DNA from 2 places in the Virgibacillus sp. CM-4 genome. Region 2 is predicted to be linked to the other one. Evidence: predicted binding sites of a transcription regulator. Region 2 holds the regulator's gene; the other holds the start of a gene.
What was found. The regulator LexA, encoded in region 2, represses DNA repair genes until DNA is damaged. The targets are predictions, from matches to a motif close to CGAACATATGTTCG.
Positions count from the first base shown of each region.

Region 1: the regulator LexA is predicted to act here: its motif matches at 2,450-2,463, upstream of uvrB (excinuclease ABC subunit UvrB).

Region 1 is NZ_AUQA01000002.1:200,936-205,375, forward strand. Features, by position in the region: gene uvrA (excinuclease ABC subunit UvrA) at 1-391, opposite strand, end outside; gene uvrB (excinuclease ABC subunit UvrB) at 396-2,381, opposite strand; gene M948_RS24915 (MGDG synthase family glycosyltransferase) at 2,564-3,667, opposite strand; gene M948_RS24920 (YkoP family protein) at 3,692-4,243, opposite strand; gene M948_RS24925 (alkaline phosphatase family protein) at 4,335-4,440, opposite strand, start outside.
Region 2 is NZ_AUQA01000006.1:558,734-563,173, forward strand. Features, by position in the region: gene tkt (transketolase) at 1-1,585, opposite strand, end outside; gene M948_RS36080 (DUF896 domain-containing protein) at 1,699-1,929, opposite strand; gene M948_RS36085 (YneB family resolvase-like protein) at 2,051-2,689, opposite strand; gene lexA (transcriptional repressor LexA) at 2,973-3,596, shown strand; gene M948_RS36095 (hypothetical protein) at 4,044-4,346, shown strand; gene M948_RS36100 (hypothetical protein) at 4,411-4,440, shown strand, end outside.

The DNA.
Region 1 (4,440 bases), on a different contig from region 2:
AAGATATTTCAATGCCATGTTTAGGACAAGTCGGATGCCCGACCCTTGCGTAAAGCAAGCGCAAATAATCATATATTTCCGTAACGGTCCCTACAGTTGATCTAGGGTTTTTACTAGTTGTTTTTTGGTCAATTGAAATTGCAGGTGACAACCCGTCAATGGCATCAACATCTGGCTTATCCATTTGGCCAAGGAATTGTCTTGCATACGCAGAAAGAGATTCTACATATCTCCGTTGTCCCTCTGCATAGATCGTATCAAATGCTAACGAAGATTTCCCTGAACCGGAAAGACCTGTGAGTACAACTAATTTATTTTTAGGAATTGTAACATCGACATTCTTTAAATTATGAGCCCTGGCACCTTGAATATTAATTGATTTACTAGGCATTTCATCACCTTCCTGCTTTTAGTTCAAGTAGAATATCACGAAGCTCTGCAGCCTTTTCGAAATCTAGAGCTTTTGCAGCGTCTTTCATTTCTTTTTCCATTTGTTCGATTACCTTATCTTTATCTTCAGATGCTAACTTACTAATACTTTTGGTTTTTCCATCATCATAGTCTGCCTGCTCTTCTGCAGCAACGGTTGCTTTTATAACATCACGAACATCTTTTTTAATCGTCATTGGTGTAATATCATGCGCTTCATTATAGGCCATTTGTTTCTGACGACGGCGGTTGGTTTCTTCTATTGCTATTTGCATCGAGTTCGTTATTTTATCAGCATACATAATAACCATCCCATTTTCATTACGAGCTGCGCGTCCCATCGTTTGAATAAGAGAGCGCTCAGAACGTAAAAATCCTTCCTTGTCTGCATCTAAGATAGTTACAAGTGATACTTCCGGAATATCCAGGCCTTCCCTAAGTAAATTAATCCCAACAAGAACATCGTATTTACCAACCCTTAGATCTCGAATTACTTCTATTCGCTCTAATGTTTTTATTTCAGAATGTAGATAAGCAACTTTAATGCCGATCTCTTTCAAATAATCCGTAAGGTCCTCTGACATTTTTTTCGTTAACGTCGTCACAAGAACACGTTCATTTCGTTTGGTACGGTTATTAATTTCTCCGATTAAATCATCAATTTGTCCTTCTATTGGACGCACATCTACAACTGGATCTAATAATCCAGTTGGTCTGATAATTTGTTCTGTCATCTCTGGTGAATGCTCTTCTTCATATGGACCAGGCGTAGCAGATACATAGACAAGCTGATTGGTAGCTTTCTCAAATTCTTCAAATTTCAATGGCCGATTGTCCAATGCAGAAGGGAGTCTAAATCCGTGATCTACTAAAACTTGTTTTCTTGCTTGGTCACCATTATACATTCCACGAATTTGCGGTAAGGTAACATGTGATTCATCAACAACCACTAAATAATCTTCAGGGAAGAAATCAAGTAAGGTATAAGGTGTTGCTCCGCTTTCACGAAGCGTCAAATGGCGTGAATAATTCTCAATCCCTGAACAAAAACCCATTTCATTCATCATTTCCAGATCATAATGTGTACGTTGTTCCAACCGCTGCGCTTCCAATAATTTATCTTGTTCTCGTAATTCCTTTAACCGTTCCTCTAATTCCTGCTCGATATTTTTAATGGCTACTTTCATCTTTTCTTCTCTTGTAACGAAGTGAGAAGCAGGGAAGATTGCAATATGTTCCCGATCGCCAATAATTTCCCCAGTCAAGGCATCGACTTCACGAATTCTGTCAATTTCATCTCCAAAGAATTCGATACGAATACAATGCTCTTCCTTTGAGGCAGGGATTACTTCAACAGAATCGCCACGTACCCGAAACGTACCACGTTGGAAGTTAATGTCATTTCGCGCATATTGAATATCAACAAGTTCACGCAAAAGTTGATCTCTATCTTTTTCCATGCCTGTACGTATGGATAGAACCTGACTCTTATATTCTTCTGGAGAACCTAACCCGTATATACAAGATACACTCGCAACAATTAATACATCATTCCGTTCAAAAAGCGCTGAGGTTGCGGAGTGTCGTAATTTATCTATCTCATCATTAATACTTGCGTCTTTTTCTATAAATGTGTCTGTAGAAGGGACATAAGCCTCTGGCTGATAATAATCATAATAGCTGACAAAGTATTCGACAGCATTATTAGGAAAGAATTCTTTAAATTCACTATATAGTTGCCCAGCTAATGTTTTATTGTGGGCAATCACTAAAGTTGGTCGATTTATTTCTTTAACAACATTAGACATTGTAAATGTTTTTCCAGTGCCTGTTGCTCCCAATAATGTTTGATGACGCTGACCAGCCTTTACTTTCTCGACTATCTCTTTAATTGCATTTGGCTGATCGCCACGTGGTTCATAACTTGCCACCAGTTCAAACTTATTTTCCACTAGAAACTCCTCCGATCCTAATAACTACAACTATAATATCACACTTTCCATACATTTTAACACAAAAACGAACAGATATTCGATTATTTTGCTTTTCCTTCTTCTTCTAGCATTCCCTTAACACGAAATCAGGAACCATTCTATTCTAATAAAAAATCATTAGCATAGGATTGCCAATGATTTTAACTGTTCATGATTCGTTGTATTAGTTCTCCAATTGTTTGGTTTATTCGTTCTTCATCGTACCTTTTTAATTGATTCATAAAATAGCTATCATTACCTTCCATAAAATAACGATTTATTTGTGTTTCAAGTGCTTCTTCACCTAATTGATGTATTAAACCTAATTGAGATAATTCCTGCACATTTATTTTTTCTTGGCCAGGTAATGCATTGTAAATAAAGATCGGCTTCTTTTTTATTAAACATTCGCTAATTGTTACCCCGCCGGGTTTCGTGATGACAGCGTCTACCTTTTGATAAAGCTCATTCATTTCTTGCTTTGATTCGATATATGGAATAGGAGTGATCATCGGTAGTTGCTTTTGTAATAAATGTTGATATAATTGGCGATTCTGCCCACACAAAATATATAGATGCCATTGTGTAGGCAAATTACCAGAAGATAATAACTCATTCATTCTCCCCGTTCCAAGGCTGCCTCCTGTAACAAGGAGGGATTGACGAAATGCTGTCTGTACTCTGCTTTGACGGAAGACGGGATGAACTGGTATACCAGTTACAAAAATAGCATCTTCTCTAACTCCTAAACGAATCAAGAAATCCCTTACGGATACGGAGGGAACAAAATGAAAATCAATTCCATTAATCCCCCATAATCGATTAATAAAAAAATCAGTGTACACATTCACCGTAATGGCTGACAACTTTTTCTTTTGTTTTAATACACTAGCCATATTAGAGGGTAAAGCATGGGTAAAAAATAAAATTTCAGGATTTGTATCCTTTATTAGTTTATCTAAGAATGGTCGAAATAAGAGTTCGTAATGAAAATGACGGGTACGCTTTGTTGCCTTTTTAAATGCTAGTTGTTGATATAATCGATCATAAGAATCAGGAAAGTACTTTATCCAATTTGTATAAATGGAGGAAACAACTGCCTCTAGATTTCCATAGCTATAGGCTAATAAATCCAATTTAATCGATCTTTTTTGAGGATAAACCTGGTTATATTCTGTCATGAGCGTATCAGCTACATGATGATGTCCACTTGGAATTTGCAAAAAGGGAAGAAATAACGCTTCTGTATCTGATAATCGATTCATAATAAACTCCACCCAATAGACAAATTACTTCGTATTTGTCCCGTATTTGTTCAATAATTTATTTTTTGACATAAATAGATAAACAGGTTCTATACCTTTGTTGGAAGCTAATAGGTTTATTGGTAATAAGGTTGCTTTTTTATACATCCGATAATAACGATTGCATAGAGCTGATTTTTCAAATCCAAGTCTTTCTGCTCCCCGACATAAACTTGTTATCCCAATGATTCCTTTTATTTGTCTGCTGCTTGGATGGCTTTGTAAAAACATGGCTAAATTTGGCATCGCTTGTTTTATGCTATGATAAATGAAAACAGCTCGTTTCATTTCGTTTGGAATGGTGCTCAATTCCTTAATCAATTTTACATTATGAAGATGGATTTTTACTAACACATCATTTTTTTCGATGATGGTACCATCTGATAGTACAATTCTCGCTCCTTTATACTTTGTAAGGCGTACACGTAGAAGGGTTTTTTGCTGATTCGTATCCGCAACATACCTTAAACGTGTACATGCAAAATAAATTGGATCAACACTTCCCCAGAACCCTAATAAATACTCTCTCATTGGCATTTTACTCCACTCCAAAATATCACTTTTTATTATTTTGGATGAATTTATTAATAATATAAAAGGAAGTTTTTGGCTTCCTAATGGTCCACACCTACTTTCCTTTTCCCTTATACTGTTCAACCAATGCAATAATAAAAGATTTCATATCAACAATTCGAGAGAAACGTGGCTTCATCTTTGTACCGGCAATGATGAGT
Region 2 (4,440 bases):
CTTCTAAAGTAGGAAGATTTTGTCTGCTTAATACAAGCGCTGTTGGCGTATCAGTTGATTCTAATGCTAAGCGCCAAGCAGCTTGAGTTTCATTCCCATCTGCTGGTCTGATTAGCGATAGACCTGGCATTGCTCGTAATGAAGCTAATTGTTCAATTGGTTCGTGTGTTGGACCGTCTTCACCAACTGCGATCGAATCATGAGTGAATACATAGGTTACTGGCATATTCATAATAGAAGATAGTCGTACTGCAGGTCGTAAATAATCACTAAATACAAAGAATGTACCAGCATAAACATTCAATCCACCATGCAATGCCATTCCATTTAATGCAGCGCCCATAGCATGTTCACGGACACCAAACCAAATATTCCTTCCTGCATAATGATTACGTGAGAAATCATTTTCTTCATTAATCGTCGTCTTATTTGAACCTGCTAAATCAGCACTGCCGCCAAAGAAGTTTGGAACTGTATCAGCAATGGCATTAAGTACTTTCCCAGATGAAGCACGAGTAGCTAATGTATCCTGCTCTGGTTCAAATACTGGTAATTCTTTTTCCCATCCTGCTGGTAAATCACCTTTTAATGCTAATTCAAATTCTTGTGCAAGTTCCGGATATGTTTCCTTGTAAGAATCCAATAACTTGTTCCATGATGCTTCCGCTTCAGCACCATCTTTTACAATTTTTTCATTAAAATCTTCATAAACTTCCTCAGGGACATGAAACTCATCATGGGTCCATTTATAGAATTCTTTTGTTAATTTTACTTCATCTCCACCTAATGGTGCGCCATGAGATGCAGCTGATGCTGATTTATTCGGTGAACCATATCCAATAATGGTTTTCACTTCAATCAAAGTAGGCTGTTCTGTATTTTCTTGAGCTAATTTGATGGCATTTCGTATAGCATCTAGATCATTTCCATCTTTTACTGTTAAGACTTGCCATCCATAAGCTTTGAAACGCTCTTCTGTATTATCAGAGAAAGAACGATCTAAATCACCATCAAGTGAGATATCATTCGAATCATATAAGGCAATTAATTTCCCTAATCCTAAATGGCCTGCTAAGGAAGCAGCCTCATGGGAAATACCTTCCATCAAATCACCGTCACTTACAATAGCATAGGTGTAGTGATCAACAATGTTGAAGTTGTCTTTATTGAATTTCGCTGAAAGATGCGCTTCAGCCATTGCCATTCCAACAGACATTGCAATACCTTGTCCAAGTGGACCTGTTGTCGCTTCTACCCCATCCGTATGATGTACCTCCGGGTGCCCAGGAGTTTTAGATCCCCATTGACGGAAGCCTTTCAGATCATCAATGGTTACATTATACCCTGATAAGTGCAACAGACTATAAAGCAGCATTGAACCATGTCCAGCTGAAAGAACAAAGCGGTCGCGATTGAACCACTTAGAATGCTTCGGATTATGATTCATAAAATCAGTCCAAAGTGTATAAGCCATAGGTGCTGCACCCATTGGCAAACCTGGATGACCAGAATTAGCATTTTCAATAGCATCAATCGACAACGTACGAATTGTATTAATAGATTGTTGCTCAATAGTATTCGACATAATAAACCCCTTCCACTTTTTCATCATTGTACTCTTATCATTTTATAACGAAACATTAGTTGCCACAAGCAAAAACAACATTTTCGTTAATTTGTTTTTCTTTTCCTTTATTTTTATTCTTTATCTTTTTTTTGCATATCCTTTACTTTTTGAGGTGTTACATCGTTCCCTTTTGGATCTACCACCTTCATTGATTTAAATTGGTTTTTGAAGGAACTTCGTACATTTTTTAAGTACTCTTGGCGTAATGTTTGTTGTTCCTTCTTCTCCTTATCGGTTAGCCCATCAGCTTTTGCCTTTTTTGCTAACGCATTAATACGTTCGATTTTTTCTTTAGAAAGCATATATATAACCTCCATTAGAGTTTATCAGTGACTTCCGAATTCTTAGTGTTGTTCAACATAAAAAGGCAAGAACACAAACGTTGCTCTTGCCTTTATATCTTACCTATACCCTATCATATATTCAAGTATTTTGAAACTCTTGGTACCTGCGATGAACCGTTGCCTTGGATACAGAATAACCTAAACCATTTAAAGTTGTGGCTATTTCTTTGAAGGTTAAGTTATTTTGTCTTAATCGTACTACCTCTTCTATTGGGAATGTTTTTCTTTCTCTTCCTGGGGCTTTATTTTGGTTAGCTAGATTTTTAGTTGGATCATAGCCATCTTGAATTGCTTTATTCATCCCTCTTTTTATTTTTGCATTATGTATTTTACGTTGGTATTCTTCTACAATCCCAACAATTTGTAATACCATTGAATCCGCCTCGGATAATTCCAGTTTTCCTTCATGATAAGAGGTATAGATAGGTATCTCTAATTTATGTAAATGATGGAAAAGCGCAATCTTGGTGTTTCCCCTTCCTAAACGAGTTTCATCTTGAATAAGTAAGCAATCTGCCTTCCCATCAGAAATTAATTCAAGTATCTCAAATATACCTTCACGATCTACTTTATATCCACTTTCTTGTTCCTGAATACAAGTTACCACTGTAAACTGATGGCTTGCAGCCAATTCTAATAACTCATCTTTTTGTCTTGCTAATGATGTTTCTTGTTCCTTTTTATCTGTACTTACTCTACAGTATATAATGGCGCGCAAAATACCAATCTCCTATCCAAATTCCTTAACTTGTAATAATAGAATAATATAAGAAACCTAAAGTTAGTGCAAAGGCTATGAGGTAAAATGCGTCTGTTTTTGTCAGTTTCTGAAACATTGCAAAAATCCCTCCTCATCATTTAGAACAGTTGTTCGTTTTCCTGTTTATAGTATTACACGAACATATGATCTTGTCAACCGATTTTTCGAACGAACGTTTGCATTTAGAATTACCCGATGGTAAACTAGTAATAATTAATTCTATGCGCGAGGTGATCAATGCATGACCAAACTATCAAAAAGACAACAAATGATACTTGATTATATTAAAGATGAAGTAACGAAAAAAGGATATCCGCCTTCTGTCCGTGAAATCGCTGAAGCTGTTGGTCTAGCATCTAGTTCAACTGTTCATGGACATTTATCAAGAATAGAAAGTAAGGGGTATATTCGCAGAGACCCTACGAAACCACGAGCAATTGAAGTGATTGATCTTTCAGACGATAGTCAAATTCCTAGAGAGGAAGCGAGGTATGCCCCAGTTATTGGTAAAGTTACGGCTGGATTACCGATAACAGCGGTAGAAAATATTGAAGAATTTATTCCGCTTCCAACTACTAGTGCCAATCCAGAAGATAATTTATTTGTATTGGTGATTGAAGGTGAAAGTATGATTGAAGCGGGAATTTTAGATGGGGATATGGTTATTGTTAAGCAGCAAAACACAGCACAAAATAGTGATATTGTTGTTGCGATGACAGATGAAGATGAAGCAACTGTGAAACGATTCTTTAAAGAAAAAGACCACATACGTCTCCAACCTGAAAATGCAATGATGGAACCATTAATTTATGATAATGTTACCATCCTAGGGAAGGTAATTGGATTATATCGTACTATTCATTAAAAACTGCCGCTTGGCAGTTTTTTTGCTACAACAGTAATCAAGTGGTAAACAAAAACCGCATCTTCAAATAAGGAAGACCAAGTATAGGAGAGCTGTTTATGAAAGACAAACTATTGCTTGTCGGTCCATGTCCGACCTACAAGCTATTATCATTGAAGGTATTAATTAAGACAACTGCCTTTTTCCTAACAGCTGTTTTACATATTTCCCTTATCTGAATGCCTATTACGGGCTGGTCATCTTCGCTAGTTTCTCCTCTATTACCCATAAATGAGCCAAATACTTCCTAGACAGTTACCTTATTTTCAATTACCAAAACCTTGTATTCTATGGATTTACGTCATCTTTTCTAGTAAAACAAACTTTTGACATAAGACACAAGCCATTTCAGCTTCTCGTTGCTTGAATATAATAGCATTATCTCAACGAAAAGGAGGAAAAGATGATATGTGGAGAAAGCATAACTGTGGAAGAAACAACCGCGTTTTTGACAACTCTAATGACGATGTAGAAGGTGTAACTGATGCTAATGGTGATAGCTTCGACGGAGAATTCTTCTTTAACGAAAACGATAACGACAATGATAACGACAACGATTTAAAGAACAAAAATCGTAATTTTAACTTTGCAAAAGTCTCTAATAGCGGTAATTCCTATGTGAAATGTGGTTCAGATTCTGATGAAGAATCCGAAGCTGGTGATTCAGATAGAAAGAAGAAGAAGAAGAAAAAGAAGAAATGTGACTATTAAGCATTAAGAAAGTGGGATATGTCTCATATCCCACTACCTTTATTTAGAAAGTGAGGGAAACTCATTGCCAAGAGCAAACAATTTATTTCCAATC